4 regions of the Peribacillus sp. TE19612 genome follow, and region 2 is predicted to be linked to each of the others. Evidence: a T-box and tRNA genes for the amino acid it is inferred to sense, from the RefSeq annotation. Region 2 holds a T-box; the other regions hold tRNA genes.
What was found. A T-box is a leader RNA that pairs with one kind of tRNA and senses whether it is charged. The one in region 2 lies ahead of argS (arginine--tRNA ligase), so its partner is inferred to be a tRNA-Arg.
Positions count from the first base shown of each region.

Region 1 (3,212 bases), on a different contig from region 2:
ATTATTTTCCTGATGGCACTTATTTCATTAAAAAATAGTAAAGGAAGAAAATTTCTGGCTGGAGATCCCACAATTGTGATGCAAAATGGAAAAATATTAGGATGAAACATGAATAAAATGCGATATACATTGGATTATTTAAATCAACAACTAAGGGAAAGGGATATTTTTAACATTGAAGAGGTTCTATTTGCCACAGTTGAAACGAATGGAACGTTAACAGTACTAAAAAAGCCGCAATTTAGGAATGTTACAAAACAGGATTTAATGATTGCGGTAATGCCTGAACAGAAGTTACCCATTGAACTTATTATGGATGGAGAAATAATTAAAGAGAATTTAGAACAAAATAATATAACGTTTTCATGGTTAGAATCAGAGTTAATAAAACGTAATTTATTAAAACATGATGTTGTTTATGCAGTACTGGCTGCCAATGGTAATCTGTACGTTGATACATTTAGGGATCATATTCATTCCCCTATTGATAAAGAATAATTATTTCTTTAAAATATTCACAAGTATATTATCGTTGGATTTTTGTTGTGATTTTTTTGTCTGTTAAGAATTTCCATCATCACAGTTTATGTCAACTCTGAGATAAGTCTTATAGGACTAACGGGTGCTTTACTTCAATAAGGAGTAAAGCTTTTTTGGTGTACTGGTTAGGTAACCGGTTGAAGGAGAATGCTTTTCCTATTACCGATAGACTACACTTTAACGGTAATTAACAGGTGCATAACAAAATCCACTCATATCAATGGTTACAAGATGCTCATTTATTACCGTTTGACCATTACCGTAATTGTCGTTAAATGTGATTATAAATAACGGTAAAGGAGTGGTTTAAATGAAAACGGTTGGATACATACGAGTAAGTAGTGAAGGGCAAAACATTGCACGTCAAAAGAAGTCCTTGAAAGAAGCAGGTTGTTCAGACTTTTTTATTGAGAAGATAAGCGGTGCTTCAATGGATCGTCCAGAACTTCAAAGAATGTTAGAGGAACTTGAAGAAGGAGATATAGTCATCATTCATGAAATTAGTCGCTTATCTCGTTCAACAAAAGACTTATTAACAATCGTTGAAATGATTCAAAGAAAAGGAGCGGGACTAAGGTCAATGACAGATAAGTGGCAAGACCTCTCTGACGATAATCCTATGAGTGAGCTTCTATTTACTATTTTTTCAGGATTGGCACAGTTTGAACGGAAAATGATAAAGCAACGCCAAAAGGAAGGTATTGAGATTGCAAAAGTGAAGGGAAATTTAAAGGGCGAAAAACAAAGTTAGTTGAAGGTGGAAAAGAGGAACAAAGAATGAAGGCTATCATTGAAGCTTATAAACAAGGTAAGTCTATAAATGATATTCGTACTACCTTTAAGGTAGGAACAGGCACAATTTACAGATTGTTGGAGAGGGGAGGAATTAAGTAAGAAAGAAGGCACTTTTGTGTCTTTTGTGCTATGGGGGCATATCACCAAATGGAGAGAAGAATTGGTTGAATTAGTTGGTAGCTCTATCACCCCTGCAATCATTAATCTTTATTAATTAATAACTATGTATTGAAATCTTTAATTCAATTGATTATAATAAAAAAATGAAATGACGGTCTAAGTTCGAAAAGTGACCGTTATACAGCAATATGTCTCAGTAGCTCAGCTGGATAGAGCAACGCCCTTCTAAGGCGTCGGTCGGGAGTTCGAATCTCTCCTGGGACACTAACTTAAAAAAGCCAAAACCTTCTAAAGGTTTTGGCTTTTTTACTTTTTTGGGTTGTTTAAGCTAACGAGGGTCATTTCGATTTGCATCCTTTTAACCATGAAATTTTTTATTTCATATTTATCGCAGGTGGATGACCATTTATGTCGAACTTGTAATAAATAAGGAGATGTTTAAATGAATAAAGATAGATTATTCAAGTTCATTCAAACTTCCACTCGGGGCAATTTCTTCTCAGTCGAAATAACCGAAGATGGAACAGAAGTGGTTCAATTAGCCAAAGAGTTAGAAAAAGAAGGAAGAATCAAGTTGAGGGAATGTAAACGTAAAGAACAAGGTGTTTATTTGGAAGGAATACTTAAGTTTGTGCCTAGCTAATACTTAATGAGCTCTGCGAAGGATTTTTATAAGGAATTTGATAAAACATCCTTCGCGACGAAATGGGAAGCGGATTCCGAATAGTGAGGGTAAGGGTTGAATAAATTCATGAACGGTCGAATATTGTTTGGTTAGGGTCGATAAACTGCTCCGATCTTTATGGTTTTAACTGTAATCCTCACTGGATTGAAGAAATTTGCAGCGCTCCTGCCGAATAACTGGCAGCCGAAACACCAAAAATGCTTGCTTTGATGCGACTTGGCAGACAGGAGCGGATATCTGAAATCAACTTCCGCTTTCTCAAATAAAAACTGTAGGCAAAAAGAGTTCTATCTGAATTTTTAAACATAGTTGATTGGGCGGGTGTGCGAGACTCCTGCGGGAATAGCGAGTCCAAGGGAGACCCCACAGGCGCAAGTGCGCCGAGGGCGGACTGCCCGCGGAAAGCTAGTGCCTGGGGCAACGTTCAATTTGTACAAGCTAAAAAAACTGTAGGTAAAATCGACTTACATCGAATTTTGTCTACAGCTGAGGCATCCATACTTGGATGTCTTTTTTTCGATATCAAATTCTATTTAAGGTTTGGAGATTTTTTTTAATGATTTCACGGTTTTTGATTATTGCCGTATTCAATTCTTCGACGGTTGAACTTTTATCATCTGCTTCACTCATCTGCATCGATTGTTTTTGTATAAGTGATTCAATCGTATCGCGTAATTCTGGCAGTGAGACCTTGAATTGTTCGGATACATGTTGTAATGCCTTGTGTAAATCGGTGTTATGGATTGATGGAATCGCCTCGTTTTCCTCTTTCAATAAGATATCCTCCTCTAAAGCTTATTCACGTTTATAAAGCATATTATTGGGGAAATTCGGCTTATTATTCAGGATACCATATCGGCTTAGTGCCATGGGAACCGTAAAATGGAAGGTGAAATCCCTTGTCAGCTTTATGTTATGAAGCCCTCTGACTAAGATGGCCATAATTTGCTGGAGTTATAAAAAAACAGAAAAAACATTGACATAATACAAACAAATCAATATTATGTTTATTATATTATAAACTTTATAGGGAAGTGTTTGTTTAATGAAGGACGCGGAAATGTTTTGGAGC
Region 1 is NZ_JBWCCL010000002.1:112,214-115,425, forward strand. Features, by position in the region: partial or broken gene ACZ9AO_RS03870 (DUF421 domain-containing protein) at 1-498, shown strand, start outside; gene ACZ9AO_RS03875 (recombinase family protein) at 851-1,291, shown strand; tRNA gene ACZ9AO_RS03880 (tRNA-Arg) at 1,646-1,719, shown strand; gene ACZ9AO_RS03885 (hypothetical protein) at 1,898-2,098, shown strand; gene ACZ9AO_RS03890 (hypothetical protein) at 2,663-2,914, opposite strand; gene ACZ9AO_RS03895 (DUF2087 domain-containing protein) at 3,186-3,212, shown strand, end outside.
Region 1: it has a tRNA-Arg gene. The T-box ahead of argS (arginine--tRNA ligase) is inferred to sense a tRNA for this amino acid. The anticodon was not compared.

Region 2 (3,212 bases):
TAAGAAAAACTCTGATGAAACAGTTGGCGGATGGATTGGACATCTTCAACAAAAGTCTGGTGGCAAGGTCAAGATAAAAGAAGTAACCTTTACTGATAATGGAAAAATAGTAGTGGAACATAAGGGATTTACAGAAGGAAAAAGTGAAGATGGCTCTATTACAAAATTAAATCCATTATCAACGGATTTTTATTTGGGAGATCCTCCAAAAAAAGAGCATGTGTACAAGTTGCATATTACATGGGAGAAAAAAGGACAGCCCATGACAGATACCTTTCTTCTAAAATAAAAGAGCATACGTTCATGCCAGGATTTATCTGATAAATTATGGAGCCATTTTGAAACAAAATGGCTCCTTTTATAGACATCATTACATTTTATTCGGCGCTGAAATTCCCAATAAACTTAGCGCATCCTTCAATACAATCGCAACGGAAAAAGCGAATGAGAGCTTCATTTGTTTCCATTCATCTTCCACTAAGATTTTTGAATGTGCATAATATTTATTGAATGCACGAGATACATGCAAGCTGAATTTCGCGATTTGTGATGGATCGGCTTGTTCAAATGATTTTTGGACAATGATCGGGTATTGCTCCAGCAGCTGGATGACTGGCCACGCATATTCGCCTAAAGTGTCATATTGGATGTCCTGCTCTTTAAAATCACCTTTTTCAAGCAAGGAGGAAATTCGCGCATATGTGTACTGTACATATGGGCCCGTTTCTCCCTCAAAATTCATCATTTGCTCTAATGAAAAATCAATATCGTTCATGCGGTTATTTTTTAAATCATTAAAGATTACCGCTCCGACACCGACTTGTCTTGCAACCAGTTCTTTCTGTTCAAGCGCTTGATTTTTTTCTTCAATATTGCGCTTCGCAGTTTCGATCGCCTCTGCCAATACATCCGCAAGCAGCACGACTTTCCCTTTACGGGTCGACATTTTCTTACCGTCTTTTAGCATCATGCCAAATGCTACGTGCTGTAAGTCTTTTGACCACTCATACCCCATTTTTTCAATGACGTTAAAGAGCTGTTTAAAGTGCAGGGATTGTTCATTTCCGACCACATAAAATGTTTTCTTTGCCTCATACTGTTTTTTACGATACATGGCTGCAGCTAAATCACGTGTGGCATAAAGTGTCGCACCATCCGTTTTCGTAATCAAACACGGCGGCATATCTTCCAATTGCACGACATAGGCACCTTCGGATAGGGCAAGCAGGCCTTTTTCTTTTAGTTCCCCGACAACCGCATCCATTTTATCATTGTAAAATGCTTCGCCGGCATAGGAATCAAAACGGATGCCCAATAAATCATAAATCGTCTCGAATTCTTTTAAAGACGCATCCCTGAACCATTTCCACAATGCCAGTGCTTCCTCGTCCCCGTCTTCAAGCGACTTGAAGCTTGCGCGTGCTTGTTCATTCAATGATTCATCGGTTTCTGCTCTTTCATGGAACTTCACATAGATTTTCAATAATTCCTGAATCGGCGAAGCTTCGATTGCCTCTTTGTCCCCCCACAGCTTATACGCGACAATCAACTTACCGAATTGCGTGCCCCAATCTCCTAAATGATTGATACGCACGGCATTGTAGCCATTTTTTTCGGCAATGTTGGCCAGTGCATTCCCTATGACCGTAGAGCGTAAGTGCCCCATGGAAAAAGGCTTGGCAATATTCGGGGAGGAATAATCAATCACGACATTTCCCTTTCCAGTCTGCATCGAACCATACTGATCCTTTTCCCTTAATATCGTTTGCAGCACATTTTCCGTCACCATCTGCTGATTGACGAAGATATTCAGATAACCTCCCACTACGTTCACTTCCTGAATCAACGTACTGTTTAATTGTTGGGCTATTTCCGACGCAATCACCTGAGGCGATTTTTTGAATTTTTTCGCAAGAGTAAAGCACGGAAAGGCGACATCACCTAACTCCATCATTTTCGGCTTTTCCATTAATTTTTCTATTTCACTTGCTGGCATTTCATTGTTCAAAGCAGTTGAAATCAATTCTGCAATTGGTTTATTCATCGACATTTTCCCTCCTAAACAAAAAAGCCCCCGCCTCTAAATAAGAGACGAGAGCATGAATTCCCGTGGTACCACTCTAGTTGCCACAAATTGCGGCCACTTTCCATTGTTAACGAGGTGACTCCCCGATATTCCCTACTGAACGTTTCAAGAAATTTCTCCAAAGTGCGCTTCATTCATCCGACCTGCATTAGGCTCCCACCATCCCTAACTCGCTTTCCATTTCAAAATGAACTACTCTCTTCATCTCAGAATTTTCAATATTATAATTTAATCCATCGTACACAATTTAAAAAAACGTGTCAACAGAATTTAAGAAACAAATCCTAACCAGCCGGTAACTTCATTTTATCCTTGATCGTCGAAAAATACTTCCTTACTGTCCCAATTGTGCCGCGTTGATTGGACGGCTCAATATTGGATGGTGGACCATCGGCTAACAGCCCTAACACTCCCATTTCCCGGCCATTATGGCTGGAAGGCCCATCAATAAGCTCTGGGGAGTATATTCGCTTGCCATCCATTATGCAGCGAATCGAGTAGGCTAACTCTTCACCCGGGTTATCCTTCAATAAATAACCACTTACATCAGCCTTTAACGCGAGTTGAAAATAACCAGTCCTTCGAAATGTCGTTAAAATGACCACTTTGCATTCAAATGACCTTAATGCTTCTGCTGCCTCAAGTCCGTTCATTACAGGCATCTCCATATCCATGATACACACATCAGGCCGTAATTGGTGTACAAGAGCCATCGCTTCTTCTCCGTTACTGGCTTGCCCGACAATTTCTATATCTTCTTCAAGATTGAGTAGAGAACTTATTGCCTCTAATAGCATTTGCTGATTCTCTGCAATGACAATTCGAATCATTATTAAGTTCTCTCCTTTATCGAGTTCCTTATATGAAGCAAAGACTCCCCAAATCCGAGGATTATTAAGGGAGTCTGGAATGATACATGAACGTTACAGTTCAGATTTCACTTGAGTGGGAACACTTTTTTTCGTTAAATATTTTATGTCCTTGAAACTGACGAAATTCTTGGATTCCTCATCCCATAAACGGAAACGGAGTGAGCGCAAGCTTGTTGCAAGAGTTATCGTCGGAACGTTCTCTAAAGGCTGCGTATTATTATGCGCCATTTCCAATTTATAGTTAGGCACCCTTG
Region 2 is NZ_JBWCCL010000014.1:84,452-87,663, forward strand. Features, by position in the region: gene ACZ9AO_RS21850 (hypothetical protein) at 1-289, shown strand, start outside; gene argS (arginine--tRNA ligase) at 371-2,044, opposite strand; T-box leader at 2,085-2,303, opposite strand; gene ACZ9AO_RS21860 (response regulator) at 2,371-2,916, opposite strand; gene desA (Delta(5) desaturase DesA) at 3,010-3,212, opposite strand, start outside.

Region 3 (3,212 bases), on a different contig from region 2:
AAGTGTTGAAATTATGGACCCCAAAACAAACATCAGAATATTGGAACAACAAAAGAAACCCTTATATGATTTAGAAGTTAAAGCAAATGGGATATTAAAACAAAATATAGATAACTTGGATATGGAAAAAATCGAAAAAAAGGTAGAAATAAAAATTAAGCAAGATATTTTAAAGACATTGGAGACGGGGGAAAAAATCAATACAGACCTTTTTAACATAAGTGAAAAGGCATACAGATACCATGTCAATAAGTGGGATAATAAAATTATTAATTCCTTTGATAAGACTTCAATAAATAACATAAAAGTAAATATCCATATTGAACATAGTGAAAATTACAAACGTTAGTTTATAAGTTTCAGGTTATTGCAGATGAGGGAGTTGTGTTAGACTTAACTTATCTGGAAAATTCAGCGGCTGTTGTTGATCATGATAGGCAGAGCTGAATCCGTCCGTTGGCACTGGAGAAGAAAGAGCTTTTACATATGACGAATGACAGCAAATTCTTTCTCAGCCCTAAAAGAGCTCCCGTGCCGATAAAATGAAAAAGGGTGAAATGAAAAATGAAGACAGTAATCATTGCAACGAAAAATAAAGGGAAAGCAAAGGAGTTCGAAAGCTTATTTTCTGCTAAAGGTTATGAAGTCAAAACACTTCTCGATGTACCGGATGCCCCGGATGTGGAGGAAACAGGCACGACCTTTGAAGAAAATGCGATCCTGAAGGCAGAGGCCATTGCCCATCAGCTAGGCCACTTTGTCATTGCTGATGATTCCGGATTGATTGTTGATGCATTGGAGGGCCGTCCAGGCGTATATTCTGCCCGCTATGCTGGAGAGGCCAAGAGTGATGAAGCAAACACGGAAAAAGTCCTCCGCGAACTGGTAGGTGTGCCAAAAGAGGCTAGGACGGCGAGATTTTATTGCGCCTTGGCACTAGCGTCACCCAACCAGGAAACGATTACGGTATCGGGATCGATGGAAGGCTTGATCACGGAACAGCCTTCAGGAACGAATGGATTTGGTTATGATCCCATCTTTTTTGTAGAGGAACAGGGCAAAACAAACGCTGAATTGACAAAAGAGGAAAAAAACAAAATCAGCCACCGTGCCAACGCATTGAGGGCTCTAGATGAAAAACTTGATCTATTTCTAAAAAGGGAAGAAGGAATGGGACGATGAAAGTGCTAATAATGAGTGACAGTCATGGCTTAACTCATGAAATCAGCATGATTGCCGACCGTCATAAACAAGAGGTCGCTGCCATGATCCATTGCGGTGATTCAGAGTTGGAAAGAAATGACCCTCACATGTCGGAGTTTTTGGCCGTTCGCGGGAATTGCGACTATGATTCGGCATATCCGAATGATATTGTGGAGAATATCTCAGGCAAGCGTTTCTTCGTAACGCATGGACACCTCTATAACATAAATATGACCTTGATGAACCTATCTTATAAAAGTGAAGAGACAGGGGCGGATATTATTTGCTTTGGTCACTCCCATGCTGCAGGCTCAGAGTGGATGGACGGCAAGCTCTTCATCAACCCGGGAAGCATACGGCAGCCGCGGGGACGAAAAGAGAAAACCTATGCCATTTTGGAGATTGGAAATGACCAACTTGAAATCATCTATTATGATCTTGAAGGAAAAATCGTTGAGGAACTAAGAAATGCTTATTGAATGGAATGACTTCATGTATAATGAACAGGAAGCGTTTTTCCCCGCTTCCTGGTTCTTTTTAAAAAAAAAACTTTTTTTGAAAAACCGTTGACTTCCTTTTGATATCCTACTATAATAAGAAGTGTCCTAAGGGAACAGTTAAGGTAATACATAAGTTTTACCGCAACTTATATCATAAACGTCTCAGTAGCTCAGCTGGATAGAGCAACGCCCTTCTAAGGCGTCGGTCGGGAGTTCGAATCTCTCCTGGGACACTAATCAAGCGGCTTTAAAGCCCGATACGTAAAACCTTCAATATCGTTTAGTGAAACGGTCATTATAATGGTCATGTAAGAAATTACACCGATTATTGACTTGTATTACTTACGATATAGGAGGTTTTTTGTTGTGACCAAAAGAAAAGGAATCTTAGATGTTAAAGTTGATGTAAAGAAACTACTTGATGAAACTACCTACACCCCGCTCTAACGCTCCCGAAATAGAAGATAAACAACTTATATTATCAAGTGACACTATGTTGATTACAAACGCTTTTGACGTTATTACAAGGCAAATGAAGGTAAGTGGTAATAGAAGTCGGACAATTAGTGATTACATTCTCCATGTAAAACATTTTCAATCAATAACAAAGGTGCAATTTGTTTCGGAAATTTAACGCAAGCTAATAAACCTCGTCTTTTTATATTGTCTGCTACAGATTGAGATAATGCTTCGAGTTTGTGGAGTCTAAGACAGAATAAAACAATGTAGCTGAAGTCAACGGGGGTGCAAACTAAAAATAAACCCTTCTATGACCTCCTATATAACTAACTACCCCCTCCGTGTCCTTGTCCTTGCACCCCCACCTATTTACAAAGCATATGATAAGTTGACTATTTAACATCGGGAGGACAATCAATAATGTATTCAAATGAAGATTTCTATAATTATAATCCATATTATAATGGATATTTTCGTCAAACGAATGACACCCAATTAGCAAGCGATATTCAGAAAGCAATTAATGCGGAGTTTAGTGCTATTGCTTGTTATGAAAAGTTAGCCAATATTGCACCTACACAGGATGAAAGGAACAAAATACTTGAGATTCAAAAAGATGAAAGACGTCATCTTGAAGAGTTCAGCGGAATTTATTCAAATTTAACAGGTAGGCAGCCCACTTATAAAATCACTGAAGAATGTCCTGAAAAGTATAGAGCAGGAATCGAATTTGCCTTTAAAGATGAACAAGAAGCCGTTGATTTTTATTTAGATATAGCAGATAAGGCACAGGATACTTTTATTAAAGAAAGATTTCGACGTGCAGCAGCAGACGAACAAAATCACGCTGTATGGTTTTTGTTTTTTTTTTCACAAAATCCAAAGTTAACGCACACCGATCGGCAAGTTGAAAATTACGGTGCTAAAGGGGCATTAAGTGCTTCAACATTGTCCTTACCTCAAATGCTGACTTATGCCCTTCAGGACGAATATTTGGCACAAGCAAGATATGATAATATTTTAGCAACCTTTGGATATATTCGTATATTT
Region 3 is NZ_JBWCCL010000002.1:107,540-110,751, forward strand. Features, by position in the region: gene ACZ9AO_RS03840 (Ger(x)C family spore germination protein) at 1-349, shown strand, start outside; gene ACZ9AO_RS03845 (XTP/dITP diphosphatase) at 565-1,182, shown strand; gene ACZ9AO_RS03850 (metallophosphoesterase) at 1,179-1,682, shown strand; tRNA gene ACZ9AO_RS03855 (tRNA-Arg) at 1,863-1,936, shown strand; partial or broken gene ACZ9AO_RS03860 (ferritin family protein) at 2,583-3,212, shown strand, end outside.
Region 3: it has a tRNA-Arg gene. The T-box ahead of argS (arginine--tRNA ligase) is inferred to sense a tRNA for this amino acid. The anticodon was not compared.

Region 4 (3,212 bases), on a different contig from region 2:
TGAAAAATATCCGCATCTCTATCGTGCCAAATGGTGTCTGTACGTACTTCCCTTTAACCGCCCGGCTTACTGTGGACTCATGTATGCCAAGTTCGTCTGCGATTTCTTTCATCGTCATCGGCTTCAAATAGTTCAGGCCATGATGAAAGCACGCCGGCTGTTTTTCGACGATGCACTGAATAACCTTCAATATCGTTTCTTTTCTCTGTTGGATTCCTCTGGAGATCCATTGGTATTCCTGCCACTTATCCTGGATAAACCGCTGAACTCCCTGATCCTTATGGCTCTTCATTCGGTTTAAATATCCTTTATCCACATTAAGATTGGGTGTGTTACCATCATAATTCCCGACAAGCAGCATGCCATCCCGAACTTCCACGACCACATCCGGCACTATATAAGAAGGTTTTTCCTGAAAAAAGAGTGATGCCGGACGCGGGTTCAACGTCTGGACATAATCAAAGACTTCTTGAATCTCCTTCAGTGTAACACCGATTTTCTTGCTTAGGTCTTTCCAGCGCTTTTCAGCAAAATCGAGGAAATGGTTTTCTATGATCGATTCCGCCAGCAGATTCTCCCCTTCTGCTTTCACTTGAAGCAAAAGGCACTCTTGAAGATTCCTCGCTCCAATACCATGCGGCTCAAGCTCCTGTAAAAGCGAGAGACTCTCTTCCAAAACGGCCGGAGCTATGCCTGGGATGCATATATCATCCAGCTGAGTCCTTAAGTAACCGTTTTCATCAAGGTTATGAATTAATAGAAGCATTGCCTTCTGCTGCTCACCGGAAAACTGCTGGTGATTCACCTGGGACATGATATGCTGTTCAAGCGATATGGTATCTTCACTGATCTGTTCAATCCAATAGTTGGCATCATACGTATTTTTAAGAGTCCGTTTACCTTTTTTGCGGTCAAAAGTTGGCTGAAATAAAGAAGATGTTGGCTGATCTATGGACAGTAATGGGTTCTCCACCATTTTATTTTCTAAAAAAGCCGATAGCTCCTGCGAGGAGTATTGCAGCAATGTAATAGCTTGCATGAGCTCCTGGGTCATTGCCATCTTTAATGTTTGCTGTTGAAAAAGTCCTGCTTTCATATTCATACTCATCGATTCATCCCTCCCCCACTCCATTTTACATTATCAGGAGAAAATTCTACACAAAAACCCATGAAAACGCTTACGATTTTTTTCTGAATAGTTTATTTGTTTTAAATACTATATGTTAGAAACGCAAATTTAACAACTACTTTATTGAAAAATCACCATTTTTCAATAGTGTGGGCGAATATTTTCAAGACAGGACCGACATTACAGGATTCGATGGAATATTACGGAAAATGAGCAAATTCAGCAAAAATTTTAACTCTCCTAAAAATGACAAATAAAAAATCCCCCGCTTTATTAAGCAGAAGATTGGTAATGCCCTCGGCAGGAATCGAACCTGCATTTCAAGCTTCGGAGGCTTGCGTTCTATCCGTTGCACTACGAGGGCGTAATAGAAAATATTTTTTCAACAGACTTCATTATATGATAGAATCCCCTCCTTTGCAAGGGTTATCAGGTTTAAAACTTTATCATTTGGGTATTATGGGTAATGTGGAAATTCATCCCTGTGCGGCATAATATATAAAATAATCTATCAGGAAGGAGCCTTAGCCAGAAAATTGTCGAACAAATTATCCATAATAGGGTTTGTTTTGTTTGACCTAAATTGACCAAAAAGTGTATCATACATACATAAAGAATTTAAATGATTCTCTTAATCGAAGGAGGAAATGAACATGAATTTAATTCCTACAGTTATCGAACAAACAAGTCGTGGGGAGCGTGCCTACGATATTTACTCCCGTTTATTAAAAGACCGGATCATTATGCTAGGAAGTGCAATTGACGATAATGTTTCCAACTCCATTGTTGCTCAATTACTATTTTTAGAAGCGGAAAATCCTGAAAAAGATATCACTCTATACATCAACAGCCCTGGCGGAAGCATCACTTCCGGTATGGCCATTTACGATACCATGCAATATATCAAGCCTAATGTATCGACAGTATGCATCGGTATGGCCGCTTCCATGGGTGCTTTCCTATTGGCCGCTGGCGAAAAAGGCAAACGTTATGCGTTGCCAAACAGTGAAGTCATGATTCACCAACCACTTGGAGGAGCTCAAGGTCAAGCTACGGAAATTGAAATTGCTGCCCGCCGTATCCTTCACTTGAAAGATAAGCTGAACCAAATCTTGGCAGAACGTACGGGACAACCTATCGAAGTCCTTCAAAGAGATACGGAACGTGATAACTTCATGACTTCCGAAAGAGCTCTTGAATATGGCTTGATTGACAAAGTCATCACGCGCAGCGTTCTTGATGATAAAAACTCTAAGTAATCCTGCAACAAAAGAAAGGCTCCGGAGATCGCCATAAGCGACCTCCGGAGCCTTTTTTTCATGATAAAAGAAAAGGATGCACATTTAGGCATCCCCTTTTTTAACCCTCTTGCTGAACGAACTCTTCCAATGCTTCTAACGCTTCTTTTTCATCGCGTCCTTTGACGATTAACTTCACGGACACGCCAGAACTGATGGCTAGGCTCATTAATCCCATTATACTTTTTGCATTCACTTTCTTTCCTTCTTTTTCAAGAAAAACATCTGAATGAAAGCGGTTAGCTTCTTGTACAAAAAGCGCCGCCGGCCGAGCTTGCAAACCCGTTTTCAATTTTACCTCAACTTGTTTCTCCACCATCTTGATCTCCCCTGTTAGCTTTATTTTTTCGCAGCAATAGCCTCTCCCCCACGGAGCCTGTCAGCTATTTCATCAATCTTTCGCAATCGGTGATTAATCCCGGACTTACTGATGGTTCCTCCGGATACCATTTCCCCAAGTTCCTTTAAGGTTATATCCTGAAACGCTATCCTAAGCTCCGCAATTTCCCGAAGCTTATCCGGTAAAATGCTAAGTCCTACCGTATCCTCGATATAATGGATATTTTCAACCTGGCGCAATGATGCCCCGATCGTTTTGTTCAAATTGGCTGTTTCACAATTCACAAGTCGATTCACTGAATTACGCATATCACGGACAATCCGTACATCCTCGAACCTTAATAAAGCTGAATGGGCGCCAACTATACTTAAAAACTCGGCAATCTTTTCGGCTTCTTTCAAATAAATGATGTACCCCTTCTTGCGTTCAAGTGTCTTGGCCTTCA
Region 4 is NZ_JBWCCL010000008.1:21,180-24,391, reverse strand. Features, by position in the region: gene rpoN (RNA polymerase factor sigma-54) at 1-1,108, opposite strand, end outside; tRNA gene ACZ9AO_RS15010 (tRNA-Arg) at 1,422-1,493, opposite strand; gene clpP (ATP-dependent Clp endopeptidase proteolytic subunit ClpP) at 1,783-2,388, shown strand; gene ACZ9AO_RS15000 (HPr family phosphocarrier protein) at 2,489-2,746, opposite strand; gene whiA (DNA-binding protein WhiA) at 2,767-3,212, opposite strand, start outside.
Region 4: it has a tRNA-Arg gene. The T-box ahead of argS (arginine--tRNA ligase) is inferred to sense a tRNA for this amino acid. The anticodon was not compared.